3 regions of the Streptomyces sp. NPDC005955 genome follow, and region 1 is predicted to be linked to each of the others. Evidence: riboswitches for the same ligand, from Rfam matches in the RefSeq annotation. Region 1 holds a riboswitch; each other region holds the start of a gene.
What was found. Region 1 has a riboswitch for cobalamin ahead of ACFYOU_RS11440 (cobalamin biosynthesis protein). Riboswitches for the same ligand answer to the same signal wherever they lie in the genome.

Region 1 (10,040 bases):
CACCAGCACGACCGGCGCCCGCAGCAGCTTGGAGACCTGGGCCGTCGACGCCAGCTCGCCCTGCCCGGACGCCCCGTCGTACAGGCCCATCACCCCCTCGACCACGGCGAGGTCGCAGCCCTGCGCGCCGTGCGCGAACAGCGGCCCCACCAGGTCGGTTCCGCACATGTACGCGTCGAGGTTGCGGCCCGGGCGACCGGTGGCGAGGGCGTGGTACCCGGGGTCGATGTAGTCGGGCCCGACCTTGTGCGGCGACACCCGCAGCCCGCGCTGCGCGAACGCCGCCATCAGGCCCGTGGCCACGGTGGTCTTGCCGGTGCCCGACGCGGGCGCGGCGACGACCAGCCTCGGTACGTCGATCACGTGCGCGTCACCGTTCGCGTCACCATTCGATGCCCCGCTGACCCTTCTGACCCGCGTCCATCGGGTGCTTCACCTTCGACATGTCCGTCACCAGGTCCGCGAACTCCACCAGTGCGGGCGGGGCGTTGCGTCCGGTGATCACCACGTGCTGGTTGCCGGGCCGGTCCCGCAGCACCGACACCACCTCGGCCACGTCGATCCAGCCCCAGTGCAGCGGGTACGCGAACTCATCCAGCACGTACAGCCGGTAGGTCTCGGCCGCGAGGTCGCGCTTGATCTGCTCCCAGCCCTCCCGGGCCTTCTCCGCGTTGACCTGGTTGGAGTCGACGCCCTCCGCCTCGGCGACGGGCGCCCGCTGGATCCAGGACCAGCCCTCGCCCATCTTGTGCCAGTCGACGGTGCCGCCCTCGCCGCTGGCGCCCAGCACCCGGAGCGCGTTCTCCTCGCCGACCTTCCACTTCGCCGACTTGACGAACTGGAACACCCCGATCGGCCAGCCCTGGTTCCAGGCGCGCAGCGCCATCCCGAACGCCGCCGTCGACTTGCCCTTGCCGATGCCCGTGTGCACCATCACCAGCGGCCGGTTGCGGCGCTGACGCGTGGTGAGTCCGTCCTTCGGGACGACGGACGGCTGTCCCTGTGGCATTACGCGACCCTTCCCCGGGCGCCCGCGGCACCCCGTACGTCCTTGACCAGCCCCGCGAGCGCATCGGCCCGCAGCTCCTCCAACGTCACCGGGGTGCCGCCGAGGTCGGCGGCCAACCGTCCGGCGAGCCCCAGCCGCACCGGACCCGACTCGCAGTCCACGACCACCGAGGCGACCTGGTCGGCCGCCAGCAGTCCCGCCGCGCGCGAGGCCCGGCGCACCGGCTCCACGCCCCCGGTCGCCCGGCCGTCCGTGACGACCACCAGCAGCGCCCGGCGCGCCGGGTCCCGCAGCCGCTCCACCCGCAGCACCTCACGGGCCCGCAGCAGCCCCGCCGCCAACGGGGTGCGACCACCGGTCGCCAAGGAGGCGAGCCGGGTCGCCGCGGTGTCCACCGACGAGGTCGGCGGCAGTGCGAGGGCGGCGTCCGCGCCCCGGAAGGTCACCAACCCCACCTTGTCCCGCCGCTGGTAGGCGTCGAGCAGCAGCGACAGCACCGCACCCTTGACGGCGCTCATCCGCCGCCGGGCCGCCATCGAACCGGACGCGTCCACCGCGAACAGCACGAGGTTGCCCTCCCGCCCCTCCCGGGTCGCCTGGCGCAGGTCGTCGCGGCGCACCAGCAGGCCCGGACCCGACCGGCCGCGCGCCCGCTGGTGCGGGGCGGCGGCCCGGACGGTCGCCGAGAGGTGCAGCTTGGTCAGGGCGCCCCGGGGGCGACGGTCACCCGTGGTCCTGCCGTGTTCGGTGCGGGCCCGGGAACGCCGCCCGGCGGCGCCCTCGCCGAGGCCGGGCACGGTCAGCGTGCGGGTGCGGAAGGCTTCCGAGGCCGCCGCCGCGGGCTGCTCGGGGGCCACGCCCACCGGCTGTCCGGCGGGGGCGTCCGGTGCCTCGGTGGGCCGGGGAGCGTCGCCGGGGTCCGTCCCCGTGGAGTCGGGCGCCGCCGCGTCGTCCGGGGCGTCCCGGGGCGGGGGCGGCGTCCCGGGGCCGCCCCCGGGCCCGCCGTCGTCGGGCCCTTCGGGGCCGTCCGGGTCGGGGTCCGGCGCGTCCTCGTCCGGGGCGCCGTCGGGGCCGGCGGGGGGCTCGGGCTCCGGTTCGGGCTCGTCCGGTCCGAACCCGTCCAGCACCTCGTCGAGCTTGTCCTCGTCCAGACCGGGCGCGTCGAAGGGGTTGCGGCGCCTGCGGTGCGGGAGCGCGAGCAGCGCCGCCTGCCGGACGTCCTCGGCGCGCACGTCCCGGCGGCCCGCCCAGGCGGCCAGCGCCGTCGCGGTGCGCGCCATCACGATGTCCGCGCGCATCCCGTCGACCTCGAAGGCCGCGCAGGCCGCCGCGATCCGCAACAGCGCGCCGTCCCCGAGCCGCACCTCGGGCAGCAGGGCGCGGGCCGCGACGATCCGCTCGCGCAGCGCGGACTCGTCCCCCGCCCAGCGCTCGGCGAAGGCCCCGGGAGCGTCGTCGTAGGCGAGCCGCCGCTTGACGACCGCCACCCGCTGCTCCGGTTCCCGGGACGCGGTCACCTCCACGGTCAGACCGAACCGGTCCAACAACTGGGGGCGCAGCTCGCCCTCTTCCGGGTTCATCGTCCCGACCAGCAGGAACCGTGCGGCATGCCGTACCGAGACGCCTTCGCGCTCGACGTACGAGGCGCCCATCGCGGCGGCGTCCAGCAGCAGGTCCACCAGGTGGTCGTGGAGGAGGTTGACCTCGTCCACGTAGAGGATGCCGCGGTGGGCGTCGGCCAGCAGACCCGGCTCGAACGCCTTCACCCCGTCGGCGAGGGCCCGTTCGATGTCCAGGGCGCCCACCAGCCGGTCCTCGGACGCGCCGACCGGCAGTTCCACCATGCGGGCGGGCCGGTCGGTGGCGGGGCCCGGCTCGTGGGGGCCGTCCGGGCAGCCCGGGTCGGGGGCGTGCGGCGCGCACGAGAAGCGGCAGCCGGTGACCGTCGCCACCTCGGGCAGCAGCGCGGCCAGGGCGCGCACCGCGGTGCTCTTGGCGGTGCCCTTCTCGCCGCGCACCAGGACGCCGCCGACCGCGGGTGACACCGCGTTCAGCAGCAGTGCGAGCCGGAGGTCGTCCTGGCCGACGATGGCGGTGAATGGATACGGGGTGGTCACCCGTGGCCCTCCCTGTCGATGGGGTCGATGGGGTCGATGGGGTTCCCGCGGGGCGCGGACGGGGCGCCGGGTGCGCGGGCGTCGGCCCGCGTGCCCGCGTCGGTGTCCGTCGCCCCGCGGGCTCGGTGTGCTCCGGCGCCGGGCGCCCCGCGTCCACGGGCCGCCGCGGCCGGTCCGCCGGCCGGGCGCCTCACGGGGCGCCCGGCGGAACGAACGGCAGGCCGGGCGGCGGGCCCGAGACGATGAGGTCGCGCAGCGCGTCGGTGTCCGTGTGGTGCTCGATCAGATCGGCGAGGCGGTCGAGTTGCTCCTCGCGCAGCGCGGCGAACGAGGTGTCCGCCGCGGGCACGAACCGGCGGCCGGCGCGCGCGGCGACCTCCCGCAGGAAGGCCCGCCGGAAGCCGTCCGACTCCAGCGAACCGTGCCAGTGGGTGCCCCACACGGAGCCCACCCGGCAGCCGTCGAGGAAGGGTTCCCCGCCCCGTACGTCGGCGACGCCGTGGTGGATCTCGTAACCGTCGACCCGCTCGCCGAGCGCCGTGCCCGACGGCCGGGCGAGGGTCTTCTCGCGGGCGAACCGCACCCGCACCGGCAGCAGTCCCAGCCCGTCCACGGTGCCGGTGCGGGACTCGACCTCGTCCTCGATGCGCTCGCCCAACACCTGGAACCCGCCGCAGATCCCGAGCACGGGCCGGCCCTCGGCGGCCCGCCGCAGCAGCACCTCGGCGAGCCCCCGCTCCCGTAGCCAGCGCAGTGCGGCCACGGTCCCCCGGGTGCCGGGGACGACCACGAGGTCGGCGTCCGCGGCCTCCTCGGGCCGGTCGACGAAGCGCACCACGACGCCCGGTTCGGCGGCGAGCGCGTCCACGTCGGTGAAGTTGGACATCAACGGCACCGCGCACACCGCGATCCGCAGCACCTCCGCGCCGACCGGGGCAGCGGCCGAGGACTCGCGGACGGTGCCCCGCAGCGACACCCGTAGCCCGTCCTCCTCGTCGATGCCCAGCCCGTGCTGGAACGGCAGCACCCCGTAGGTGGGGCGGCCGGTGAGGCTGCGGAGCATGTCGAGCCCCGGCTCCAGTAGCGAGACGTCGCCGCGGAACTTGTTCACCAGGTAGCCGGCGACGAGTTGCTGGTCCTCGGGGGCCAGCAGGGCGGTGGTGCCGAAGAACGAGGCGAACACCCCGCCGCGGTCGATGTCGCCGACGACGAGCACCGGCAGCCCCGCCGCCCGGGCGATCCCCATGTTGACGATGTCCGTGCGCCGCAGATTGATCTCGGCGGGGCTGCCCGCGCCCTCGCAGACCACCACGTCATGGGTGGCCCGCAGTTCCTCCAGGCACTCCACGACGGTGCCCAGCAGCGCCTCGCGGCCCCCCGGCACCGGTTCGCCCTCGGTCGGGCCGCCGCGCGCGCCGAAGAAGCCGCGGGCGCTCATCTCGCCGACCGGGCGCCCCTTCAGCACGACCTGACTGGTGCGGTCGCCGCCCGGCTTCAGCAGCACCGGGTTCATCAACGCACTGGGCTCCACCCCGGCGGCCTGGGCCTGCATGGCCTGGGCCCGGCCGATCTCGGCGCCGTCCCGGGTGACGAAGGAGTTGAGGGACATGTTCTGCCCCTTGAACGGCGCGACCTTCACGCCCTGGCGCGCCAGCCACCGGCAGATCCCGGCGGTCACCACGCTCTTGCCCGCGTCGGACGTCGTCCCCGCGACCAGCAGTCCGCCCCGCATCATCCCCGCCCCCGTCCGGTGCCCGTACCGGTGCGCCGGAGGCGGCGGGCCGTGAGCAGCCCGCGCCCCGCCGCGCACACGGCCAACGTCAGCCAGCCCACCCGTCGGGACAGCCGTACCGCCCGTTCGACGTCCTCGACCGCGACGGCCCGTCCGGCGCCGTTCAGCACCGGTCGGTGTTCGACCCGTCCGCCGTAGGACAGGGTGCCCCCGAGCCGGACGCCGAGGGCGCCGGCGAACGCGCTTTCGGCGACGCCCGCGTTGGGGCTCGGATGGCGTCCCGCGTCGGCGCGCCAGGCCCGCGCCGCGGCCGCGGGCGCACCGCCGGCCAGGACCGCGAGGGCGCCGGTGAGCCGGGCCCCCGGCCAGCCCATGACGTCGTCGAGCCGGGCCGAGGCCCAGCCGAAGCGGCGGTGGCGCGGCGACTTGTGGCCGACCATGGCGTCCAGGGTGTTGACGGCCCGGAAGGCGATCAGTCCGGGCACCCCGCCGACGGCCCCCCACACCAGCGCGCCGACCACGGCGTCGGAGGTGTTCTCGGCGACCGACTCGACCACCGCTCGGGCGATCCCGTCGGCGTCCAGGGACTGCGGGTCGCGCCCGCACAGGTGCGGCAGCCGTGCGCGGGCCGCCGTCACCTCGCCCGCGGTGAGCGCGGCGCCGATCGCCCGGGCCTCCCGGCCCAGGCTGGTCCCGCCGAGCACCGTCCAGGTGGCGGCGGCGGTCAGCGCGACGGACGCGGCGGGGGAGCGGTCGGCCGCGCGGGCGGCCAGCGCGGCCGCTGCCGTCACGCCCCCGGCGCACAGCGCGGTGTGCAGTGCGCCCCAGCCGCGGTGGTCGCGCCACAGCACGTGTTCGACGGCGCCCGCGGCCCGACCGAAGGCAGCGACCGGGTGGCCCCGTCGGGGGTCACCGAACAACAGGTCGCCGATCAGTCCGGCGGTGGCGCCGTACGCGAAGGTTCGCCCGGCCCGCATCGGCTCAGTCCGCCGTGCCCCGGAGGACCTTCGAACGGTGGAGGGGTCCCGCGCCGTGGCGCACGGGACCGGGAGACGGGCGCCCCGGCATCGTGGTGGTCCTCACTCAGGGTCCGCGCCCTGGGTCGACGGATACGTCGGCGAGAGTCTCCTGGCTCCCGGATCGGCGCTTCCCCCGGTCTTCCAGCCGCTGGGGCCGTGACGTCCGGTGTGGGGGAGCGCTCCCCGGTGACAGTGGCGGGACCGCGCCGGATTCGCACCGGCTTCCTCTGCTGCCGCCGTAATGGCTCGGGAAGTCCACCACGCCCCGAGAACACCCGTCAACCGCGCGCTGACCTGCGGCGGGGCAGTGTGTGAAGACCCACATGCGAACGGTCCGGCCGGTCACCGCGCAGGGAGCGGTGACCGGCCGGACCGTTCGTGACCCGTGCGGGTCCGGTGGAGCAGGGGGTGATCAGGCGACGATCAGGTAGATGCCGTACGTGACGGCGGCCACGCACAGGGCGAAGCAGGCGTAGGCGCCGGTGGCGGCCATTGCTGCCGATCCGCCCTTGGGACCGCCCTCCGCGGCGAGCGCCGCCTCCCGCTTGGAGAGTCCGACGATGCCGAGGGTGAACAGGCCCACGAGGGCCACCGTGACCACGAGGCTGACGCCGAACACGGAGGCGAGTGCTGCCCAGTCGATTTTCATGGAGGTTCCTTACACCTTGGCGGTCCGCGGCGCGGACTCCGTCGAGGGGTCCTGCTTCGCCGGGAGGGTGGCCGTGAGGTCGCCCAGGGCGGTGGCGTCGGCGACCGGACCGGCCGGCGGCGGGGTCACCGCGGCGATGGCGGTGGTGACGACGCCCGCGGGCTCGTCGACGTCGTTGACGTTGGTGTGGTCGACGACCTCCCGGCGGGAGATGAACCAGATGGCGGCCGACCCGGCGACGAGCAGCGCGCCCGTGACGGCGATGCCCCAGGGGCCCTGCTTGGTGAGCAGTTCCGCGAGCGCACCGACCACACCGGCGGCCGGCAGGGTCAGACCCCAGGCGACGAACATCCGGGTGGCGGTCGACCAGCGGACGACCCCGCCCTTGCGGCCGAGGCCCGCACCCATCACGGCACCGGAGCAGGACTGCGTGGTGGAGAGGGAGAAGCCCAGGTGCGAGGAGGCCAGGATGACCGTCGCGGCACTGGTCTGGGCGGCGAAGCCCTGCGGGGGCTGGAGGTCGGTCAGACCGCGGCCCATCGTGCGGATGATGCGCCAGCCGCCGAGGTAGGTGCCGAGCGCGATGGCGATGCCGGCGGAGGCGATGACCCAGACCGGCGGGTTCGACCCGGGAGCCAGGGCGCCACCGGTGACCAGCGCCAGGGTGATGATGCCCATGGTCTTCTGCGCGTCGTTGGTGCCGTGCGCGAGGGAGACGAGTCCGGCCGAGGAGATCTGCCCGATGCGGTAGCCCTTGGAGGTCGACTTGTCGTCGGCCTTCTTGCCGATCTTGTAGGTCAGGCGGGTCGCGAGCATCGCGGCCACACCGGCCACCAGCGGAGCGGCGACGGCGGGGATCAGGACCTTGGTGACGACGGTCGAGCCGTTCACCGAGTCCCAACCGGCCGACATGACGGCGGCACCGATGAGGCCACCGAACAGGGCGTGCGAAGAGCTGGACGGCAGGCCCAGGAGCCACGTGAACAGGTTCCAGAGGATGGCGCCGACGAGCGCCGCGAAGATCACCTCTGGCTGTATGCCGTCTTCGTTGATCATGCCGCCCGAGATCGTCTTGGCGACCTCGACCGAAAGGAAGGCTCCGACCAGATTGAGCACGGCGGACATGGCCACCGCCGTCTTGGGCTTCATTGCGCCAGTCGAGATGGTCGTCGCCATCGCGTTGGCCGTGTCGTGGAAACCGTTCGTGAAATCGAACACGAGAGCGGTGACGATCACGATTCCGAGGAGGAGCGTGATGTTTTCCATTTACCCAGGCTTCTGTTGGACGACAGTGGCGGTTGGAACGTAGGCAACCTGAGTGAACGGAAGATGAACTGGGGCGGGCATCGCGGTGTCTCAATCTGGAGCAAGGCTATTCCGCATGGGGGGGCCGGGTGATCGGGCGGTGCCGCGAGGCCGGAACGGTGGGCTCCGGGGCTTCCGGCGCAAGCGGTTGCCGCACTCTGCCGGGGGGTCGGTTCACCACCTCATCCGACTGTACGACCCTCGCCCCACCCGACGACCCGGCGATCCGCTTTGTCCTGAATAAGTAAGAAACATCACCCACCGTCCCGTCCGACGGTCACACCGGTCCCGTACCCCCCGCCGCGGCGCGTCCCCGCTGGCCGCGGGCCCCGCCCACCCCGACACTGGGAGACGTGCGTACAGCCCGAGTGACGGCCGCGGCCGTCACCGCCACCACAGCGACCACCGCCCTGCTGGCCCTGGCCGCGGGCCGCTTCGCCAGCAACGCCGCCCTCAGGCCCCGTCCCGGCCACCCGCTCCCCACCGACCCCCGGCTCACCGTCCACACGGTCACGGCCGACCGGGTCACCCTCACCCGGGACCTCTCCAGCCTGCGCCCCGGCACCTACGGCCTCACCGGCCACGGCGTCCACGCGGTGGTGGGCCCGGTCCTCCCGGACGCCCCCCACACCGCCGACACGGTCGTCCGCCGCCTGGAACGCGTCACCCACGGCACCCTGGACCCGGGCGCCGAGGTCCGGCTCACCCCTCAGGTCCACATCGGTGACCCCCGCACCGCCCTCGGCCTGGACCACGAGGACGTCGAGGTCCTCGGCGAGACGGGCCCGCTGCCCGCCTGGCTGGTGCCCTCCGCCCGCGACACCTGGGTCATCGCGGTGCACGGCCTGGGCACCACGCGGGAACACCCGATGGTCGTCATGGACTTCCTGCACCGCCGCCGCTTCCCGGTGCTGTGCCCCGCCTACCGGGGAGACCGCGGCGCGCCCCGCTCCCCGGACGGCCTCAGCCACCTGGGCGAGACCGAATGGCGCGACCTGGACGCCGCGATGCGCCACGCCGTCCGCCACGGGGCGCAGCGCCTCGTCCTGCACGGCTGGTCCACCGGCGCCACCATGGCGCTGCGCGCCGCCACCCACTCCGCGCTCCGCGACCGCGTCGCCGGACTGGTCCTCGACTCGCCCGTGCTCGACTGGGAGGCCACCGTCCGCGCCCTCGCCACCGCGCGGCACGTGCCGGACGCCCTGCTGCCGCTGGCCGTCCGCGCCGCCCAGGGTCGCACCGGACTGCGTCCGCACCGGGTACGGGAACGGGCCGACATCCGCGACCTCCGGGTGCCCGCACTGGTGGTGCACGGCCCGGACGACGCGGTCGCGCCCTGGGCGCTGTCCCGGGCCTTCGCCCGCAGCCGCCCCGAACTGGTCACCCTGCACGCCGTCCCCGGCGCCCCGCACGGCGCCATGTGGAACGCGGACCCCACGGGGTACGAGGAGGCGCTGCGCCGTTTCCTCACCCCGCTGGGCTGACCCCGCTCCCCGTCCGCCGGGCCGACCCCCGCTCCCCGTCGTCCTCCGCCCGGGCGACCGGGCCCCATACCCCCCTGTGGTAGACGCCTCGTCCGCACCAGCCCCCTCAGCCCCACCCGTCCCACCTCCCGGGCGGCTCCGCTTCGGCTCTCTCGAACAGGACACGGACCACCGCACAGGGGTTCACCCGCTCCTCGCGGGGCATTCCGTTTGGGTTTTCGGACCGTCAACCGGAAGACTGCCCCTGTGACGTCCCGTACCCCGCGCGACTCCAGGCTCCGACTCGTCCGTCCGCGTTCCCTGACCGCCGCCACCCCGGCGGTCGGGGAAAGGCGTTCCCGCCGCCCCGCACCGAGGCCGCCCGAGGGCACCCCGGCGCCCTGGGAGTTGGCCCGCACCGCCCGGGCGGGCCTCGCCGGGGCCGTACGGGTGGCCCGCTGGGCGGACGCCGCGCTACGCCCCTCCGCCCACCGGGACCCGGGGCCCGGCGCCCCGCGCAGCGTCCCCGCCCAGCCCACCGGACCGGCCCCGGACGTCCCCTCCCCGGCCCTGGCCACCCTCCCCGACGGCGGCGGCAACCTCTCGGCGGCGACCGCCGAACGCGCCGCCGCCGAATTGGGGCTGTCCCCGCGTCAGGTCCGCGCCGACTGGGACACCGCCCGACTGTCCGGGCTCGTCGAGGTGCACGGCGACTACGCCCGCGCCGGCTGGCGGCTACGGGCCTG
Region 2 (10,040 bases), on a different contig from region 1:
TGGAACCCGTCATGCGGATCCGCGCCTCGTCCCTCACCTCACCGGGGGCCTGACCCCGGCGCGTCAGATCCCGACCCGCGTCCGGCGCGGCCAGCTGTGGTGGTGACCGTCGATGACGTAGTGGTGGTCGTGCTGCCAACCGTCGGCGCAGGGGCGGGCGTCGACGAGGTGCGGGTGACCGGCGGGGAGGTCCGGGTGGACGTGCCTGAGCCGTGCGGGGTCCCGGGCGGGCCAGATCGCGAGGGCGCACCCTGCGGCGCCCAGCGCGAGGACGGCGAGCACCGTGGTGGTGACCGGGAGGCCCGCGGCCGCACCCAGCCAGCCGGCGAGGGGGTACGTCAGCAGCCAGCACGCGTGGGAGAGGGAGAACTGGGCGGCGAAGGCCGCGGGCAGGTCCGTGTCGGAGGTGGACCGGCGTATCAACCGGCCGGCGGGGGTCAGGACGAGGGAGCAGGCCGCGCCGATCGCGGTCCAGGCCGCCAGGAGCAGGGGCCAGGACCAGGCGTCCGGCCGCGCGGCGCCGACCGCCACGACGGCGACCAGGGCGACCGGGAGGGCGAAGGCGGCCGGCAGCATCACCGTGCGGTCGGTGCGGTGACGCAGCAGCCGGGGCAGGATCAGCGCGGCGAGGACGGAGCCCGTGCCGTAGGCGCCCAGGGCGAGGGGTACGGCGCCGGCGGGGCGCTGGAGGTGGTCCCGGACCAGGACGACGGTGTGCACGAGGACGACGGATCCGGCGGCGGCGACCGCGAGGTCGAGGGCGATCAGGGCCCGTAGCCGGGGGGTGGCCCGGAAGAGTCGGGTGCCGGAGGTCGCCCGGGCGGCCGAGCCCCCGCGTTCGACGGGTTGCGGTGCGGGCAGGGCGGTCGAGACGACGAGGAGCGCGGAGGCCACGAATCCCGCAGCGGTGCCGGCGAACAGCCAGTCGTAGGGGATGAGGGTGAGCAGCGCCGCCGCGAGCACCGGGCTCAACAGGCTCTCCCCGTCGTAGGCGAGGCGGGACATCGACAGGGCCCGGGTGTAGTCGCGCTCGTCGGGCAGCACCTCGGGGACGGTGGCCTGGAAGGTCGGGGTGAAGGCGGCCGAAGCCGCTTGGAGGAGGAAGACCAGGACGTACACCTGCCAGACCGTCGAGACGAACGGCAGGCTCAGGGCGACCCCGGCCCGGGTGAGGTCCGTGGAGACCAGCAGGGCGCGGCGGGGTACCCGGTGGGCGAGTGCGCCGACGACGGGGGCGATCGTGACGTAGGCGATCATCTTGATCGCCAGCGCCGTCCCGAGCACGGTCGACGCCCGGTCCCCGGCGAAGTCGTACGCGAGCAGGGCGAGTGCGACGGTGGCGAGCCCCGTGCCGACCAGGGCGACGACCTGTGCGGTGAACAGACGGCGGTAGGTGCGGTTGCGCAGCACGGACAGCATGAGGTCCCGTCCCGTTCGGCGGGTGGGTGCGACCGGTTCATCGTAGCCAATGGGTGCGCACCTATGCACCTATTGGTGAAAGGCGGCCCGCAGGCGACGCGGGTGGCGGTCAGTCGTGGGGCGGCAGCGCACCGATCTGGTGGTCGGCGACGTTCAGGGCCTCGTCCACCAGTCGCCGCAGATGCCCGTGGCGCAGGGCGTACACGACGCGACGGCCGTCCTTGCGGGCGGTGACCAGTCCGGCCAGTCGGAGTTTGGCCAGGTGCTGGCTGACGGAAGGCCGGGCGGCCCCGCATGCCTGGGTGAGCGTGGTGACATCGGCTTCGCCGCGGCCGAGCCGCTCCAGCAGTGCCAGTCGGGTCCGGTCCGCGAGCAGGGCGAGGACGGACGCGGCGACGTCGAGCCGCTCGGCCGACTGCTGCGCATGGTGTGCACCTGCTGGGTGCGTGCCCTTGCTCATGCGCCCATCGTAGGGCGGGGCGCACCCGATCAGTGCATCCGTGCGTACGGATCGCTGTTCCATGGGTGGCCCGGGGAGGCGGTCCGACGGTACGGGCCCGTGGAGGTGACGGGCCCGTACCGGTTCGGGGTCAGGCTCCCCAGCGCAGGGCGACGGTGTCCCCGACACCGATCGTCCGGCCGCGGGAGGCGGCGGCGAAGGCGGAGCCGTCCACACTGACCTTCCAGGTCTGGGAACCGCTGTTGGACGTGCCGTTGAGGGAGGTGATCGTGCCGGTGCCCGACGACGGGGTCACCCCGGTCACACAGCCCGACGGGGTCGCCGAGGTGGCGGCCGCGTCCAGTACGTCGCCGAGGGTGGCCGTGGCGGCCGTGGGGGTGAAGGCGACGGAGCACACCTTCAGGTTCCCCATTCCGTCATCGACGGTGAGGGCGAGTTCGGTGGCCGTACCGGGGGCGAAGGCGCTCGCGGCCACCCACTTCGGGGCGCCCGCGGTGACCGGGGTGGGCGGGGCGGCGGTGAAGCCGCCGCCGGCGACGGCACGGAGGGCGTCGATGGAGGCGTAGGCGGAGGGGACGGTGTCGGTGGACTTGTACTTGAAACCGCCACCGGGGTTGTACTGCTGGGCTATCAGGAAGTCCACCGGGGTCTTGCCCAGGGTGGTGAGGAAGTCGCCGGTCTGCGGGTTGATGCCGCAGGCGTTGAGCCCGGCGACGGCCCATCCGTTGGAGTTGGTGTTGACTCCGTACAGGGCGTTGAACGCGCCGTTGGCCGCGACCAGTTTGCTCTTGAGGAACGCCTTCGCCTGGACGACGTCGGCGTCCGTGTTCGGCACTCCCGCGGCGCAGAGCGCGGCCATCGAAGCGCCGGTCATGTCGATGTCGCCGGGGGCGCTGAGGCGGGTGGGGTTGCCCTCGGCCTTCTGGAAGTCCCAGCCGCCGTCGTGGTGTTGGTTGGCGCGGATACGGGTGACGACCTTGTCGAGGAGCGCCTGGGGGACGCGCCGCACCCCGGTCTGCGTCTTGGCCCCGGCCAGGGCCAGCCCGGCGAAGACGGTGCCGTTGTAGGTGGCCGAGGGGCCGAAGTAGCCGGCCTCGGCGTTCTGCCAGTAGCCGTAGACGTCGGCGATCAGGTTCCGCGAGGCGGACACCCGGGCCGGGTCGATGCCCGCCGCGTAGGCGTTGAGGGTGGCGCGCTCGTAGTCGGTGACGACCGGGGTGGCGGACGGCCAGCCGGCCGTGGAGAGCAGGGTGCGGTAGACGGTGCGGGCGTTCTTCGTCGTGTCACCGCCGGGCGCCACGTCGACGACCGCGGTCCCGGCCGCGGCGAAGGCGCTGAAGGCCCATTCGTTGGACAGCCCGGTGCCCGCGTAGGAACCGTCCGCGGCCTGGAGCGACTTGAGGTAGGCGACGCCGTTGGTCTTGGAGGTGGCGATCTGGGCGGGCGTCGAGGTCGCTGCCGCGGGGAGGGCGGTCAGGGCGAAGGCCCCGAGGGCGGCGGGAACGGCCAGCGCGAGGCGGCGGGTGGTCGGGGGACGGGACATGGCCTGCTCCTGTGGTGGACCGGGGACACCGGCCGGGCGCACCGCGCCGCGGGGACACGTGGCGGCGCTGGCGGGTTCGGGCCGTCGTCCCCTCGCGTGGTACGGCTTCGAAGGTGACGTCACCGCATGGGCATTCGGGCTCGGGTGCGGCACCGTGCCGCCCCACACCGCTGCGCGTCAGCCCCGGTCTCGCACCGGGTTCCCCCATGTGGCAGCCCTGGACGCTACCCGAGGGAGCACGCGCGCACCAGATGGGGAGCTTGAGCAACAGCGCACGTTCAGCGGGTAGTTCATGCCTCCTTGACGGTTTCTTCGGCCGCGTGTTCCAATCCGGCTGATACGCACTGCACTTCAGGGGAAGCCGGTCGAAATCCGGCGCTGACCCGCAACCGTGGGCCCGGTGACACCGGGCGAGCCGGACTGCCTGGAGCGCCAGATCTCAGCGAGAAGCGCCGTCGCGGACTACGGCGTGGTCGACCGGCACGTCGGTGACGCCCAGGCGTCCCTGCGGGCCCTTCAGCCACGTCTGGCCGCCCGGATGACACGGGGGAGCTCGGGTGGACAGGGACAAGCGGAGACGGTTCGCGGGGCTGGCCGCCCTGCTGTCGGCCGTGCTCCTGTTCGGCGGAACCAGTGCCGTGCTCGTCACCGCCTCCCCGGTGCTCGCCGACCCGATCGACCGGTGCACCGCCAGCAGGGGAGCCGTGGTCGCCGTGGACTTCGGCCCCTTCGGCGGCACGGTCGAGCGGGGCTGCGACACCACGCCGACCACCGGCTACGAGCTGCTGCACGAGGCGGGTTTCAGCACGGCCGGCACCGGCCACGACGGCGATGCGTTCATCTGCCGCATCGGCCACGGCTCGTTCCACTCCGGCACCCCGTACCCGACTCCCGCCACCGAGGACTGCGTCCTCACCCCGCAGGCCACCGCGTACTGGTCGTACTGGGTCGCCTCCCCCGACGAGGAGGACTGGAAGTACAGCCAGTACGGGGCGATGGACCGCAAGCCCAACGCGGGTGACGTGGACGCCTGGGTCTTCGGCGGCACCGACGTCGGCGGCACCACCGGCCGGCCGACGTTCACCCCCGACGAGGTGCGGGCGGGCGGCGGCACACCGGGTCCAGGGCCCGAGGAGCCGAACGTCCCGCCGGCCGAAGTGGACCTCGCCCAGGCCGCCGCCTGGGTCCGGGCCGCACTGACCGACGGGGAACGGGTGGTGGACGAGGGCGCCGAAACCCCCAACCACTTCCTGACCACGGAGGCCGCGTACGCGCTGGCCACCCGGGGCAAGAGCCGGGCGCTGACCAAGGTGACCGCGTTCCTCCGTGCCCAGACCGGCGCCTACGCCTACGCCGCGGGACGGGACGGGGCACCGGACGCCACGGCCGCCGCCCGGCTCGCCCTGCTCGCCGCCGTCACCGAGGGCGACCCGCGTGACTTCGGCGGACACGACCTCGTCGGCGATCTGGCGGACCACGTCTGTCCTGCCGGCGGGCAGCCCGGCTGCACCGCCGAGGGCGACTTCCGCAACGCGTCCTACACCGACGGGCAGGCCCTGGGGGTGCTCGCCCTGCTGCGGGGCGGCGTGCGGCCCCCGACCGCGACGCTGACCCGACTCACCCGGCTCCAGTGCCGGGACGGCAGTTTCACCAGTGTCCTGATCGGCCCCGGGGAGAACTGCGAGGGCGACCCCCTCGCCACGGGCCTCGCCGTGCTGGCCCTGCACCAGGCGGGCGGTCACCGGGCGGTGGTGGCGAAGGCCCGCGACCACCTGCGGAAGGCCCAGCTGAGCAACGGCGCGTTCCCCGGCTACACCGGTGGCACCACGGGCAGCGTGATCGGCACCGGCTACGCCGCCCAGGCGCTACGGGTCCTCGGCGAGAAAGTGCGCGCCGACGCCGCCGTGTCCTGGCTGGCCGGGCAGCAACTCGCCGACGGGGGCTTCGGTTTCGAGGAGGGCGCGACGGACCCGGTGTTCTACGCGACCGGGGTGGCCGTCCTGGCGGGGGCGGACACCAGCCTGGCCTCGCTGACCACGAAGAAGCCCGATCGCCCGCAGCCCCCGAGCACCACTCCCCCGGCCTCACCGCCCGCCTCGCCGCCCGCCTCGGGCCACGGTCGGGGCCCGGACCTGAAGAAGGGGGTCGCGTACCTCACCGACGCGGCCCGACTGCGACAGGGCCACTACTACGACATCGGCGCCGGGTCGACGCGGGCGGACTTCGGACTCACCATCGACGGCGCTTACGCACTCGCCGCGACCGGTCACGACGACGACGCGTTGCGCGGCATCGTCGACTTCCTCGACCAGGGGGGCGAGGACGGCGAGGGACGCACCGTCCACGACTGGACCAAGGTGGGCACCCGGTACGCCGGAGGCGGTTCCCTCGGCAAGACCGCCGTCCTCGCCCAGGCCGTCGGCCGCGACCCGCGCGACTTCGGCGGACAGGACCTGATCGCGGGGCTGGCGACGGCCGTCTGCCGGGGTCCCAGTACCGCGCCGGACCGCAGTTGCGCGGCGAAGGGCGCGTACACCTACGCCCCGTCCGTCTTCGCCCACGCGCTGGCGGTGATGGCCCAGATGCGGGCCGGGGAGGAGGGTGCGGCGTCCGACCCCGTCGCCTATCTCAAGAGCCTCCAGCACGACTCCGGCGCCTTCCCCAGTCTGGTGCCGGCGACCGGGGACTCCGATGTGGACTCCACCGCCATCGCCGCGATGGCCCTGGACCTCGTCGGGGACGACGAGGCCGATGCGGCCGTCGACCGGGCGCTGCGCTGGATCGCCGCGCAGCAACTCGACGACGGCGGCTTCCCCGGCGCTGCCGGGAACTCGGTCAACTCCGCCGCCCTCGCGGTGCAGGGCCTGTCCCTGGACGCCCCGGGGTACGAGCGGCAGATCGCCGGGGCCCGGAAGTTCCTGGCCGCACAGCAGAACCCCGACGGGGGGTTCAACGTTGCCGAGGACGGCCAGCGGGGCTCTGACCTGCGGGCTTCGACCCAGGCCGTCGGCGGCTCCACCGGCGTCTCCTTCGGCGTGCTGACCCGCGATCTGACCGGCACCCGACCGCAGCCCGACGCCACTCCCACGCCTACTCCCACGCCCTCCGCGTCGGCGTCCACACCGGCGATCGTCACGCCGGGCAGCGCGGGCGGAAGCCCTGCGGGCACCGGGGGCGCCGGCGCTTCGGGGGGCGGCTCCGGAGGCGGGTTGGCCTCCACCGGAGGCGGGGTCGCGGTACTCGCCGCCGGCGCCGCAACGCTCGTCCTGGCGGGCTGCGCGGTGACCGCCGCGGTCCGCCACCGCAGCAGGGCCCTACGAGGGGGACAGTCGTGACCAGGACCGCCGCACGCGTGGCACGGACCGCCGCAGCCCTGGGCACGGCAGGCGCCCTCCTCGGGGGCACCACGGGTCCCGTGTCCGCGGCCCCCCAGCCGATGGGTCGGTGCACCACCTCCTCCGGCGTGGTGCTGGCCGTCGACTTCAGCAGGTGGGGCGGCCCGGTGTACCGCTCCTGCGGCACCACCCCGACGACCGGGTACGCACTGCTCAACCAGGGCGGTTGGCGCACCAGCGGGACGGGCCACGACGGTCCGGCGTTCATCTGCCGGATCGGGTACAGCGGCCACCGGGGCGGCAAGCAGTTCCCGCCGCCGGACCAGGACGACTGCGTGCTCACCCCGCCCGCCTCCGCGTACTGGTCGTACTGGCACGCGGACCCCGGGGAGAACACCTGGGAGTACAGCCAGCTCGGTGCCATGCTCTACCGGCCGAAGCCGGGCAGCGTCGACCTGTGGATCTTCGGCGGCACCGACATCGAGGGCACCAGGGGCCGTCCGACCGTCACCCCCGACCAGGTGCGGGCCCGCAACACCGAGCCGACCGGGGGCGGCAAGCCCACCGGGACGCCGCCCCCGCGCACGGCGGACCCCCTGCCGCCCGGCACCGACACCGGCCCCACCCCGACCCGGACCCGATCCGCTGCGCCGCCGCCCCGCACCACTCCCCCGCCGACCGGGGAGGCTCCCTCCCCCACCCGTTCGGCCGAGCCCTCCGCGTCCCCGCCCCCGCGCACCTCCCCGAGCGCTCCGTCGACGTCGCCGTCACCCACGCCGTCCGTTTCCTCGGCGCCGGCCCGGGCGGGCGGCGGGCCGAGCCCCGCGCAAGTGGTCGAGGCGGCCCCGGCGGCGGACGCCGCCCATGACTCCGGCTCCTTCGCCCCCGCCGCGGCCGCCGGCGGACTGGTCCTCCTCCTCGTCGGTGCGGCCGTGTTCGCGGCCAAACGCCGCAAGCGCACGGAGTAGGCGCCCCGGTGGCTCCCTCCCCTTCCCCCGTGGCGCCTCCGTCCGCGCCCGCGCCCCGGACGGACCCGGGTGGACGTCGGCTGCCGCGTGCCCTGCACCCGGTGGCCTGGTGGATCTGGGCGCTCGCCCTCGCCACCGCCGTCAGCCGCACCAACAACCCCCTGTTGCTGTTCCTCGTCCTGGCGGTGCTCGGTTACGTCGTCACCGCGCGCCGTACCGAGGCGCCCTGGGCCCGCGGTTTCGTCTACTACCTGTACCTCGCGCTGTTCGTCGTGGCGATCCGGGTGGTCTTCCGCGCGGTGTTCGCCACCGGGATCACCCCGCACGACCACTTCCTGTTCTCGCTGCCGCGCGTGCCGACCCCCGACTGGTACGCCGGCATCGAGATCGGCGGACCGGTCTCCTTGGAGGCCCTGCTCTCCGCGGCCACCGACGGACTGCGGCTCGCCTGCATGCTGTGCTGCATCGGGGCGGCCAACACCCTCGCCAATCCCAAGCGCGCCCTGCGCGTGCTGCCCGGCGCCCTGTACGAACTCGGGGTCGCCGTGACCGTCTCCCTCAGCGTCGCCCCGCAACTCGTGCAGAGCGTGCAGCGGGTCCACCGGGCCCGGCGGCTGCGCGCCGGGCGCACCAAGGGTCTCGGCGCCCTGCGCGGCATCGTGGTCCCGGTGCTCGAAGACGCGCTGGAACGTTCCCTGCGGCTCGCCGCCGCGATGGACTCGCGCGGCTACGGCAGGGCCGGCACGGCCACCCGTGCCACCCGGCGGATCACCGGGGCGCTGATGCTCACCGGCATGTGCGGTCTGTGCGCCGGGGCCTACGGTCTCCTCGACGCCACCGCGCCCCGGCTCCTCGGCACGCCCACGATGGTGGCGGGCGCGCTCCTGTGCGTCGCGGGGCTGCGCCTGGGCGGGCGCAGGATCACCCGGACCACCTACCGCCCGGACCCGTGGCGGTTCGCGGAGTGGGCGGTCGCCGGTTGCGGGGTGGTGTCGGCGGTCGTCCTCTTCAGCAACGCCGGCTTCCACGCCGCCGACCTCAACCCGTCGATCTACCCGCTGAGTTGGCCCACCCTGCCGCTGGTGCCGACCGCCGCGATCCTGCTCGCCGGCGCCGCCGGCTTCCTCTCGCCACCGCCCCGGGCTCCCGCCCCTGCGTCCGTCCCTCCCCCGCGCACCGAGGCGGTCACGTGATCACCTTCGACCAGGTCAGCGTCCAGTACGAGGACCGGGCCGACCCCGTACTGCGGGAGGTCGACCTGACGGTGGAGGAGGGCGAACTGTGCCTGGTCGTCGGGCACACCGGGGTGGGCAAGTCGACGCTCCTGGGAGCCGTCAACGGCCTGGTGCCGCACTTCACCGGGGGCACCCTGTACGGCCGGGTCACCGTCGACGGCCGTGACACCGCCGACCATCCGCCCCGTGAGCTCGCCGATGTGGTGGGCGTGGTGGGTCAGGACCCGCTCGACGGGTTCGTCACCGACACCGTGGAGGAGGAACTCGCCTACGCCATGGAACAACTGGCGGTCCCGCCGGCCACGATGCGCAAACGGGTGGAGGAGACCCTCGACCTGCTCGGCCTCGCCGACCTCCGGCACCGGGCGCTGTACGAACTCTCCGGCGGCCAACAGCAGCGCGTCGCCATCGGTTCCGTCCTCACCGCGCATCCCCGGGTCCTCGTGCTCGACGAGCCCACCTCCGCCCTCGATCCGTCGGCGGCCGAGGAGGTCCTGGCCTCCGTGACCCGCCTCGTCCACGACCTCGGGGTGACCGTCCTCATCGCGGAACACCGTCTCGAACGCGTCGTCCAGTACGCCGACCGGGTCATCCACCTGCCCGGCGACGGCAAGGTGGTCAGCGGCCGGCCCGCCGAGGTCTTCCGCACCTCGTCCATCGCCCCGCCGATCGTGGAACTGGGGCGGGCCGCCGGCTGGTCCCCGCTGCCGCTGTCCGTCCGGGACGCCCGCCGCGCGGCCGCTGCGCTGCGCGCACGGCTCGACCGGACGCCGCCGTCGCCGGCGAGGGGGCGCACGCCGGACGCGGGCGAACCGCTGCTGACGGCACGTCGGGTCACGGTCAGCTACCAGCGCGTTCCCGCGGTCCGTGAGGTCGACCTCGATCTGCACCGCGGGGTCGTCACCGCCCTGATGGGCCGCAACGGCTCGGGCAAGTCCTCGTTGCTGTGGGCGCTCCAGGGCTCGGGGCCCCGGGCGGGCGGGACCGTCCGGGTCGGGAACGACGGAGCGGGGAAGGCCGACGACCCCCGTGACCTGTCGGCGGCCGACGCCCGTCGACTGGTCGGGCTGGTCCCCCAGA
Region 3 (10,040 bases), on a different contig from region 1:
CTACTGGAACATCTCCGTGAACGGGACGCCGACCCCCGTCGGCGGCTGCCAGTTCAGAATCCACGCCGGGGACCGGGTGGCCTTCACCTGGACCGCCCTGTAACCCTCCGGCGCCGACCCCGGAGCGGCCCCGGCATCAGCCGTGTTCGGTGTGGCTGGACGTGGTGTCGGCGGGCGGCTCGGTGCGTCCGCCGTCCCGGCCCGTGACCAGGACGGCCACGAGCACCCCGAGGACGGCGACCACGGCCAGCCGCCCGCCCAACCGCAACGTCCAGACGGCCTTGGCCCCCGACCGGACACCGGGGGCCGCGAGCCGCTGGGAACGCCGGGCCGGGCTCATCAGCCGCGCCAGGAACAGTGCGGCGACGGGGAGTTGGAGCAGCCACACCGTGGTGCGGAACCAGCCGTCGTACCACACGTTCGTGCCGTACAGCAGGGTGTGCCAGACGCTGAGGACGTACACCACGAGGACGAAGCGGTGCATGACCCGCCAGGCCCTGGCGCCGATGCGGTGCCGGACGTAGAAGAGCAGACCGAGGGGGATCGCGAGGTAGAGCGCGGCCTGACCGACGGGGATCGCGATCCGGCCGGTTCCGGAGGCGTAACCGCCGGGCACGAAGGCCTCGACGAAGGCCGTGGCGGTGCCGGCGTACCAGGCGTCGGTGTCGTGCCGGACCAACTCGGCGGCGAACAGCAGTGCATGAGCGGCGATCAGCGCGATGGTGTTGATGCTCGTGGTGCGGTGGAGCCGTTCGAGGCGGGGGCCGGACAGGGGCAGCCAGCTCGGGCGGGGGCCGGACAGCAGCAGTCCGAGGACCACGGTGCCCCAGGCCCACAGCAGCGCGGACCAGCCGAACGCCTGGCTGAGGAAGTACATCCAGAAGGCACCGGTGTCGGCCATGAACGGCATCACGGTGAGCGTGGACGAGGTTTCGGCCTCGATCCGGACGTAGAGCAGCACGAAGACGGCGCCCGTGACGAGCAGGGCGAAGGAGCCGTCGAGGACCCCCGCCCGCAGGTCGCCGCGGAGGGTCACCCGGGGGCGGGGCGGCGTCGACACGCCCGACGGTCCGGGGTTCGTACCTGCGGCGGGCGGGGGCTCGGTACCGGGCGCAGCACGGTCGTTTGTGGGGTTCACGGCGGGCGGCTCCGCTTCTGTCACGTGTCAATGAGGTCGCGCACGACCGGGTGGGGCCGGTCGCACACGTAGTCGGATGCGGAGGGCGGAAAGTTCCCGGGAGCGGGTAGTGACATGGGTCACGACACACGGTGTCCACAAACGGGGGCGATCGCGCCAACTGTCCGGTCAAAGCCCTTACCCGGGACCCGTATCCCACTGGCACCATGACTCTCATGGGAGCCGGAACCGCACTCCGCCTCACGCACACGACGATCCTCGTCGCCGTGTGCGTCGTGGTGTCCGGGCTCGGCCACGCCCTGGCGTCGGGGGTCTCGCCCTCGCTCCAGGGGTACGTGATCGCGGTTCCCCCGGTGTCCCTGCTCGCCTGGCGCCTGACCCGCCGGGAACGGTCCGCGGGTGCGGTGATCGGGGCGAGCGCCGGGGCCCAGGTCATGCTGCACGCGCTGTTCGGTCTGACCCACGGGCCGGGCGGCACGGGCCACGGGGTCCACACGGCCCATCCGCGCCCCGTCACCACGGACGGCACGGGTCTGGCCGGGAGCACCGCGCTCGCCCTCTTCCGCTCCCTGCGCGGCCTGTTCGACCTCTCTTCGGTCACTTCGGGCATGGCCAGCGCGCACGTGCTCGCGGGTGCGGTGTGCGGCTGGTGGCTGTGGCGGGGGGAGCGCTCGCTCGCCCAACTCGGCCGGGCGCTGGCGTTGTTCCTCGGGGGCCTGTTGCGGTTCGCCGTGGCCGCCCTGTGCGGGGCGCAGGTCCTGCCGGCGGCGACGCCCGCCCCGGTCGAGCGTCGCGCGTCCGACCGCCTCCCGTCTCCGCTCGCCCTGTTGCGCGCGGCCCCTCGACGAGGGCCCCCTCTTTTCGCGTCCTGAGGTTTTGTCCACTTATTTCACCTTTGACGGGTTAAGTCCCGGACGCGAAGGGCGATTTGTCATGCCTTATTCACCTGGAGAAGGCGCACGATCCACCCGCAGCGGCGCTGCCGCCGCCCGGCACGCACACCGCGACGCGGAGATCACCACCTGGGCACTGGCCGCCGGCCTCGGCGACCAGCGCGCCGCCGAACTCTTCGTCCACGCCACCTATGACGACGTACGGCGGTTCGTCGCCCATCTGACCACCGATGTACCGGGTTCGGAGGACCTGGCCCAGGAAACCTTTCTGCGCGCGCTGACCAGCCTCAGCGGATTCGCTGGACGCTCCTGCGCACGCACCTGGCTGCTGGCGATCGCCCGCCGGGTCGTCGTGGACCGGCTGCGCCGGGCCTCCGCACGGCCCAGGATCGCCGACAGCGCCGACTGGCTGACCGCGGCGGAGCGCGCGCAGCCCCGCCACCTCCCCGGCTTCGAGGAATCGGTGGCCTTCATGGACGCGCTCGACTCGCTGGAACCCGGACGGCGCCAGGCGTTCGCCCTGACCCGGCTCCTCGGCCTGTCCTACGCGGAGGCCGCGGAGGCCCTCGACTGCCCCGTGGGAACCATCCGCTCCCGGGTGGCACGTGCCCGTCGGGACCTGGCCGCCAGCTGGCTGGAGCAACCCAGCGGAGCCCCCGCCCTCGTGGCGGCCTGACCGCCCTCCCGGTGCGGGCGGCGCTCGCCGCGCGCACCGGGACCGGCCCGCTCCCCCGTTCCGCCCGTGTGACCTGCGCAGCAACCGCGCCCCAGGCATGGGTTCCGGGCGCCGGGTCTGTCATGATGACGCGGAAAGGCGACGGCGGAACGAGGAAACCGGTGTGAATCCGGTGCGGTCCCGCCACTGTGATCGGCGAGCGAACCCCGAACGGCCCACTGCCCCTATGCGGGTGGGAAGGGCGGGGCGAGCGGTGACCCGAGAGCCAGGAGACTCACGCGGTCGCCTCCTCGACAGAACTGGGGCGGATCTCCCCAGAGGGGAGCGTGAGTCGGAATGCCCGAAGGGCCGCTGGCCGACGATCCGGTACCGTGCCGGGTCGTGGTGTGCCGGGACTGCTGCTGCGGCAGCGCGAAGGTGACCGGAGTCGATCACTCCGCGCAGGTGGCGCGGCTGAGCGAGGCGACCTCCGTGACGGTCGCCGCCTGCCTGGACGTCTGCGATCAGGCCAATGTGATCGTCGTCCGCCCGTCGGCCGCCGGACGCGCGGCCGGGGCGCGTCCCGTCTGGCTCGGCCTCGTCAACGACTCCGCCGCGACCGAGGACATCGTCTCCTGGGTCCGCGCCGGCGGTCCGGGGGTCGCCGCACCACCGGACGTCCTCGACCTCTACGTCTTCACCCCGCCGCGGCGGGTCCGTACCGCGCAGTCCGACGCGACGCGCTGAACCCACGAACCGACCGCGGGCGGCGCCGTGCCGTCCGTGGTGAGAGGACCGACCACACCATGGCCAGACGCTCCGTCGCCCTGCTCGCCGCAGCCGCCTTCCTGATAGCGGGTTGCGGTGGCGGTGGCACCGACGAGAAGACCGACGGCGCGGCCTCCGCGCCCGAGGGCTTCCCGGTCACCGTCACCAACTGCGGGGTGAAGACGACGTACCAGCGTCCCCCGCAGCGGGCGGTCTCCCTGAACCAGCACGCCACCGAGGTGCTGTTGGCGCTCGGACTGGAGAAGTCCATGGTGGGCACCGCCTACTTGGACGACGAGATCCTGCCCGAGTACGCGGACGCCTACCGCGGCATCAAGGTCCTCGCGGACGAGTACCCGTCCTTCGAGGCGCTGCTCGCCGCCGAACCCGACTTCGCCTACGCGGGGTTCGCGAGCACCTTCGACGAGCAGGAGGGCCGCAGCCGCGCCGCGCTGACCAAGGCGGGCGTCAACTCCTACCTCAATGTGGAGGAGTGCCCCGAGGGTCCGGTGACGATGGACCAGATCGAGACGGAACTCCGCTCGATCGGGAAGATCTTCGGGGTGAAGGACCGCGCCGAACGCGAGGTCAAGAAGGTCCGCACGACGCTGAGCGGTGTCGAGGGGAAGCTCAAGGGCGTCGACCCGGTCGAGGTGTTCGTCTACGACAGCGGCGACAAGACGGCGTTCACCGCGGGCGGTGCCGGCATCGGCAACGAGATGATCAAGGAGGCGGGCGGCCGGAACCAGTTCGACGACCTGGACAAGCAGTTCGGCGACGTCTCGTTCGAGCAGGTCGCCGAGCGGGCACCGGAAGCCGTCGTCATCTACGACTACGGGGACAAGACCGTCGCCGAGAAGAAGAAGTTCCTGCTCGCGCACCCCGCGTTGAAGGACGTCCCGGCGATCAAGAACAAGCGGTTCGCGGTGCTGCCGCTGTCCTCGACGGTGCTCGGCGTCCGGGTGCCGGCCGGGGTGTCGGACCTCGCCCGTCAGCTGCACCCGGACCGCTTCCAGTGACCGGCGCGCCCCGGACGGCCGGGGCCGGTGCGCTGCACACCACCCGACGGGACCCGGCCCCGTCGCCCGACTCGTCGGAGGTCCGGACGGGTCGGGCCAAGCCGCCGTACGCACTGGTCCTCGTGCTGCTGGCCGCCCTGGTGGCGGTGGCGGGTACGGCGGGCGTCGCCGTCGGCTCGGTCAACGTCCCCGCGGGCCAGGTCTGGAGCATCCTGCTGCACCGGGTGCACCCGGGACTGGCCGAGGCGACCTGGACCCCGGTGCGGGAGACGATCGTCATGGACGTGCGGCTGCCGCGCGTCCTGCTGTGCGCGGTGGTCGGCGCCGGACTCGCCGTCGCCGGGACCGCGCTCCAGGCCCTGGTCCGCAATCCGCTGGCCGATCCGATGCTGCTCGGGGTCTCCTCGGGCGCCTCGGTCGGCGCGGTGAGCGTCCTGGTGTTCAACCTGACGGCGTTCGGCCTGGTGACCCTGCCGCTGGCGGCGTTCTGCGGGGCGCTCGCCGCGCTGATCGCCGTGTACTTCCTCGCCCGGTCGGGCGGGCGGATGACCACCATCCGTCTGGTGCTCGCGGGCGTCGCCACCGCCGAGGTGCTGTCGGCGCTCGCCAGCTTCCTGATCGTCACCTCCAACGACCCGCACAAGACGCAGTCGGCGCTGCGCTGGATGCTCGGCGGGCTCGCCGGGACCACGTGGTCGATGCTGTGGATACCGGCCGTGGTCGTGCTCGCCGGCACGGTGGTGCTGCTCGGGGTGAGCCGTCCGTTGAACCTGCTGCTGGCCGGCGAGGAGGCGGCGACCGCGCTCGGGCTCGACGTGCACCGCTTCCGAGCGGCCATGTTCACCGTCGTCGCCCTGATGATCGGCACCATCGTCGCGGTCAGCGGTCAGATCGGCTTCGTCGGCCTCATCATGCCGCACGTCGTGCGGCTGCTGGTGGGCGCCGACCACCGCCGGGCGCTGCCCGCCGCCGCGCTGCTGGGCGCGGCGTTCCTCATCGCCGCGGACCTCGCGGCACGGACCTTGATGAGCCCCGAGGAGGTCCCGGTCGGCATCCTCACCGCACTGGTCGGCGGCCCCTTCTTCCTGTGGCTGATGCGACGGAGGACGTCATGACGGCGCCGATCGAGAAGGAGGGCGCGCAGCTGCCCGGCACGGCCGTGCCCGGCGCCCTGGAGATCGAGGACGTGACGGTCGCCGTGGGCGGCCGGGCCCTGGTCACCGGGGTGTCGCTCCGGGTGGCCCCGGGTGAGGTGCTCGGACTCGCGGGCCCCAACGGCGCGGGGAAGTCCACCCTGCTGCGCACGGTGTACCGCACGCTGCGGCCCACCTCGGGGCGGGTGCTGCTGGACGGCGAGGACGTGTGGCGCATGCCCGGCAAGCGACTGGCGAGGCAGCTGGCCGCCGTCCTCCAGGAGAGCGCGGGGGACTTCGAACTCACCGTGTACGACGTGGTGGCGATGGGGCGCACCCCGCACAAACGGGCCTTCGCCGGCGATGACGCCGACGACCGGGCCGTGATCGCCTCGGCACTGGCCCGCCTCGACGTGGACGGGCTCGCGGACGCGCCCTTCAACCGGCTCTCCGGTGGGGAGAAGCAGCGCGTCCTGATCGCCCGCGCCCTCGCCCAGCAGGCCGGCACGATGGTCTTGGACGAGCCGACCAACCACCTGGACCTGCGCCACCAGTTGGACGTGCTGCGGCTGGTGCGGCACCTCGGCGTCACCACGGTCGTCGCCCTGCACGACCTGAACCTCGCCGCCGCCTTCTGCGACCGGCTCTGCGTGCTCGCGGCCGGTCGGGTCGTCGCGCTCGGCCCGCCGGCGGAGGTCCTCACCCGGGAGTTGCTGTCCGAGGTGTACCGGGTGGAGGCCGAGGTCGACGCACATCCGGTCACGGGGGTCCCGCACATCACCCTGGTGACCGGGGACGAGGGTCCGACCCGGGCGTTCCGCCCGTGACGGGCTCCCGGCACCCGGTCGGGCACCGCCGGGCGGACGAGCGCCCGGACGCCGTGGACCCCGGCGAGCCGGACGCCCCCGTCGACCCCGGCCACCCCGGCGAGGCGACGGCCCCGCCGGCCGAGGTCGCCGCGGCCCTGCGCGACGTGGCGGAACTCGGCGGCTTCTTCTCGGTCCGGGTGGGTGGACCCGACACCGGCTGGCACTCCCTCGGGGAGGCGTACGCGCGCGGCGTGCCCGATCTGATCGCGGCGACCACGGCCCGCCACCGCAGCGAGGAACCGCGGGTCGCCGCGTCGATCACCCAGCTCGGGCAGGCGGCCCGGCTGTGGTCACCGCTCCTCGCGTGCACGGTGCTGCACGGCATCGTGCCCGATCTGTCCCGTCTGCAACGCGCCGACGAAGGGCCGGCGCTGCGGCTGCCGCGGGCCACCGGGCGGTACGCGGCCCGGGTCCCGCGACTCGTGGACGAGCTGTACGACACGGTGGTGACCCGGCGGCTGGACGTCTTGCGCGCCGGGCTCCCCGTCAAGGTGTCCCCCCGGCTCCTGGACGGGAACGCCGCCTCCGCGCTGGTCGAGGCGGGGCGGGCCGTCCTGGCCGCCCGGCCGGGCGTGCGCGGGCGGCTGGAGCCCCTGGTGGACCGGCTGCTGGGCACGGGCCGCCTCACCGGTACGGGTTCGGTCACCGGCCCGGACCTGACGTTCCGACGGCGCAGTTGTTGTCTGTACTACCGGGCCCCGGCAGGGGCGAAGTGCGGGGACTGCGGTCTGGCGGAACAGCAGCCCTGACCTCCCGGGTCGGCCGCCCGGCGACCTGACCGCTCCCGGTCACCGCCCGGCCCACCCGGTCACCGCCCGGCGCGGCCCGCGTACTCCACGGACGGCTCGGCGGTCGCGGGCCCGGTCATGTGCAGCGCCTCGACGAGGTCCCGGTAGAGCCGGTCGCTGCGCAGGAGTTCCCGATGGGTGCCGACCGCGCGGATGCCGCCCTCCTCCATCACGACGATCCGGTCGGCGCCGACGACCGTGGACAGCCGGTGGGCTATGGACAGCACGGCCGCACGGTCCGCGTGGGCACGGACGTGTTCGGTGATGGCGGCCTCCGTCAGGGCGTCGATCTGGGCGGTGGCCTCGTCCAGGAGCAGGACGTCCGGCGCGTGCAGCAGGGCCCGGGCGAGGGCGACGCGTTGGCGCTGGCCACCGGAGAGCGAGGTCGGACTCAGCTCGGTGTCGAGTCCGTCGGGCAGCGTGCGGACGTGGTCACCGAGCCGCACCTCGTCCAGGGCGCGGTACAACTCCTCCTCGGTGGCGTCCGGGTGGGCGAGCAGCATGTTGTCGCGGACCGACCCGGGGACGAGCGGGGTGTCCTGCTCCACGTAGGCGAAGCGACGGCGGATGTCGGCGACCGACAGGTCCGCGTAGTCGGTGCCGTCGAGCCGGAGCCGGCCGTGCTCGGGGTGGACGAAGCGCAGCAGCAACGAGAACAGGGTCGTCTTGCCGGCGCCGGAGGGGCCGACGATCGCGGTGTGGCCGCGGGCCGGGATGTCGAGGTCCACCCCGCGCACGGCGGGTTGCCCGCCGGGTGCGTAGCGGGCGGTGATCCCGCGGAGTTCGATCAGCGGGCGCCCGCCGTCTTCCTCCGGGCGCACGGGGACCGCCGCCGCGGCCGTGGCGCCCGGGCGGCGTGTGTCGGGCACCTGCTCCGCCTGCCGTTCGAGGGGGACGTCCTCGACCTCGCGGATGCGCGCGGCGGCGGCGATGCCCGACTGGAGCGCGGTCACGTGGCCGGAGAGTTCGGTGACCGGTCCCATGAGTCCGAAGGTGTAGAGGAGGAAGGCGATCAGGCTGGAGACCTCCAGGCTCCCGTTGGAGACCCGCCAGGCGCCGAAGCCGAGGATGCCGATCAGCGCGAGTTGGATGCCGCCGTAGGCGACGGTCCAGGCGACCGCCTCGCGCCGCACGGAGTTGACGCCGTGTGCGGCGGCCGTCCGGGCGTGGCCGACGATGCGTTCGGCGACGCGGGCCTCGGCGCGGGCCGCCTTGACGGTCCGCAGGGCGCGCAACGCCCCTTCGAGCGCCCCGCCCATGCTGCCGAGGGCTGCCTGCGCCTTCTCCTGTTCGGTGGCGATCTTCGGCATCAGCAGCAGGAAGACGGCGGCGATCAGGACGACGGCAGCGACCGTGACCGAGAGCAGCACCAGGTCGAGCACGCCCATCAGCACGAGGGTGCCGACCAGGAGCACCCCGCCGTTGATCAGGCCGACGATGCTGGAGGAGGCGGCCTCGCGCAGCAGCACGGTGTCGGAGGTGACGCGGGTGGTGAGTTCCCCGGTGGGGCGCGCGCTGAGCGGGAGCAGGGCGGCGCGGAAGTAGCGGCGCACGACGGACTCGCGGGCGTCCAGCACGATCCGTTCGGCGACGGTGCCGAGCAGGATCGTCTGCCACAGCCCCACGACCGCTCCCATGACGAGGAGGCCGAGCAGCACGGTGATCGGCCAGGCGAGTCGCATGTCGCCGCCCAGCGAGTCGAGCACCAGTTTGGTGGTCATCGGGGTGGCGAGTTCCATCGCCGAGCCCAGGAGCGCGAGGAGCAGCCCGAGGGCGAGGCGCCGGCGGTGCGGGCGGGCGAAGCTCCCCAGAATCCGTAGCCGGGCGAAGGCACTGCCCTTCGCGGCTGCCGGGACGGGCGCCGGTCCTTCCGTGGTCGGGGAGGTGGTCGAAGAGGCCACCGGTTCATTAAATCGGTCATCCATGACCCAGATAAGAGCACGGCATAGCAATATCCGGCAACTGATTACCCGCACCGATACACTGGCCCCGTGCTGAAACAGATGCCTCCGGAGGAGTCCCGCACCCGGTCACGAACCCGCCGGGCGATCCTCGACGCCGCCGTCACGGTCTTCAGCGAGGACCGCTCCGCGCCGTTGAGCCAGGTGGCCGACGCCGCCCAAGTGGCCCGCAGCACGCTCCAGCGCTACTTCGCCGACCGCGCCGCCCTGCTCGCCGCACTCTCCGCGTACGCGTCCGAGCAGATCGACGAGGCCACCCGGCAGGCGCGGACTGATGAGGGTCCTCCCCTGGACGCCCTACGCCGCCTCATCCACGAGCTGTTCGACCTCGGGGACATCGTGATGCTGGTGAGCCCCGGCTGGGAGGACGAGCAGGACGGGGACACCGAGTCGGCGACGGACGTCGCCCTACACGCGCTCCTGGCGCGCGGTCGGGCGGAGAAGGCCCTGGACGACCGACTCACCGACACATGGATCGTGCAGGTGCTGTGGGTGACCCTGTACACGGCCTGGACCTACGTCCGCGACCACGGCGCCACCAAGCACGACTCCCTGGCCGCCTGTCTGACCACGCTCACCAAGGCGGTCCGCGCCGAGTAGCCCCACCGGGCACCCCGGGCCGCCACCCGATCCCCCCTCGGACCCGCCCACCTCAGACCCGCCCCCTCGGACCCGGCACCGAACGAGGTCCGACGCCCCGCGAGACCCGGGCGTAGAAATTCTCCCAAATAAATTCTGCAAAAATACTTTGGGAAACTGTCGGGAGCGTCCTATGCTCGATGAGTGACCAGTCAAGAGCACCACCGCGTCCTGGAC

Region 2: linked by a shared signal. The riboswitch ahead of ACFYOU_RS21910 (prenyltransferase/squalene oxidase repeat-containing protein) and the one ahead of ACFYOU_RS11440 (cobalamin biosynthesis protein) in region 1 are both predicted to bind cobalamin.
Region 3: linked by a shared signal. The riboswitch ahead of ACFYOU_RS14195 ((2Fe-2S) ferredoxin domain-containing protein) and the one ahead of ACFYOU_RS11440 (cobalamin biosynthesis protein) in region 1 are both predicted to bind cobalamin.

What each region holds. Positions count from the first base shown of each region.
Region 1 is NZ_JBIAIF010000003.1:668,321-678,360, forward strand. Features, by position in the region: gene ACFYOU_RS11420 (cobyrinate a,c-diamide synthase) at 1-363, opposite strand, end outside; gene cobO (cob(I)yrinic acid a,c-diamide adenosyltransferase) at 383-1,009, opposite strand; gene ACFYOU_RS11430 (putative cobaltochelatase) at 1,009-3,126, opposite strand; gene ACFYOU_RS11435 (cobyric acid synthase) at 3,317-4,861, opposite strand; gene ACFYOU_RS11440 (cobalamin biosynthesis protein) at 4,858-5,835, opposite strand; cobalamin riboswitch at 5,980-6,106, opposite strand; gene ACFYOU_RS11445 (hypothetical protein) at 6,290-6,526, opposite strand; gene ACFYOU_RS11450 (anion permease) at 6,536-7,792, opposite strand; gene ACFYOU_RS11455 (alpha/beta fold hydrolase) at 8,185-9,315, shown strand; gene ACFYOU_RS11460 (hypothetical protein) at 9,562-10,040, shown strand, end outside.
Region 2 is NZ_JBIAIF010000009.1:76,060-86,099, reverse strand. Features, by position in the region: gene ACFYOU_RS21930 (hypothetical protein) at 1-13, opposite strand, end outside; gene ACFYOU_RS21925 (MFS transporter) at 64-1,419, opposite strand; gene ACFYOU_RS21920 (ArsR/SmtB family transcription factor) at 1,529-1,879, opposite strand; gene ACFYOU_RS21915 (hypothetical protein) at 2,010-3,422, opposite strand; cobalamin riboswitch at 3,551-3,630, opposite strand; cobalamin riboswitch at 3,737-3,865, shown strand; gene ACFYOU_RS21910 (prenyltransferase/squalene oxidase repeat-containing protein) at 3,980-6,757, shown strand; gene ACFYOU_RS21905 (hypothetical protein) at 6,754-7,725, shown strand; gene ACFYOU_RS21900 (CbiQ family ECF transporter T component) at 7,755-8,918, shown strand; gene ACFYOU_RS21895 (ATP-binding cassette domain-containing protein) at 8,915-10,040, shown strand, end outside.
Region 3 is NZ_JBIAIF010000004.1:563,298-573,337, forward strand. Features, by position in the region: gene ACFYOU_RS14175 (DUF4430 domain-containing protein) at 1-103, shown strand, start outside; gene ACFYOU_RS14180 (ferric reductase-like transmembrane domain-containing protein) at 137-1,162, opposite strand; gene ACFYOU_RS14185 (hypothetical protein) at 1,345-2,010, shown strand; gene ACFYOU_RS14190 (sigma-70 family RNA polymerase sigma factor) at 2,072-2,707, shown strand; cobalamin riboswitch at 2,856-2,983, shown strand; gene ACFYOU_RS14195 ((2Fe-2S) ferredoxin domain-containing protein) at 3,044-3,433, shown strand; gene ACFYOU_RS14200 (ABC transporter substrate-binding protein) at 3,493-4,473, shown strand; gene ACFYOU_RS14205 (FecCD family ABC transporter permease) at 4,506-5,588, shown strand; gene ACFYOU_RS14210 (ATP-binding cassette domain-containing protein) at 5,585-6,433, shown strand; gene ACFYOU_RS14215 ((2Fe-2S)-binding protein) at 6,487-7,224, shown strand; gene ACFYOU_RS14220 (ATP-binding cassette domain-containing protein) at 7,284-9,164, opposite strand; gene ACFYOU_RS14225 (TetR family transcriptional regulator) at 9,255-9,824, shown strand; gene ACFYOU_RS14230 (helix-turn-helix domain-containing protein) at 10,008-10,040, shown strand, end outside.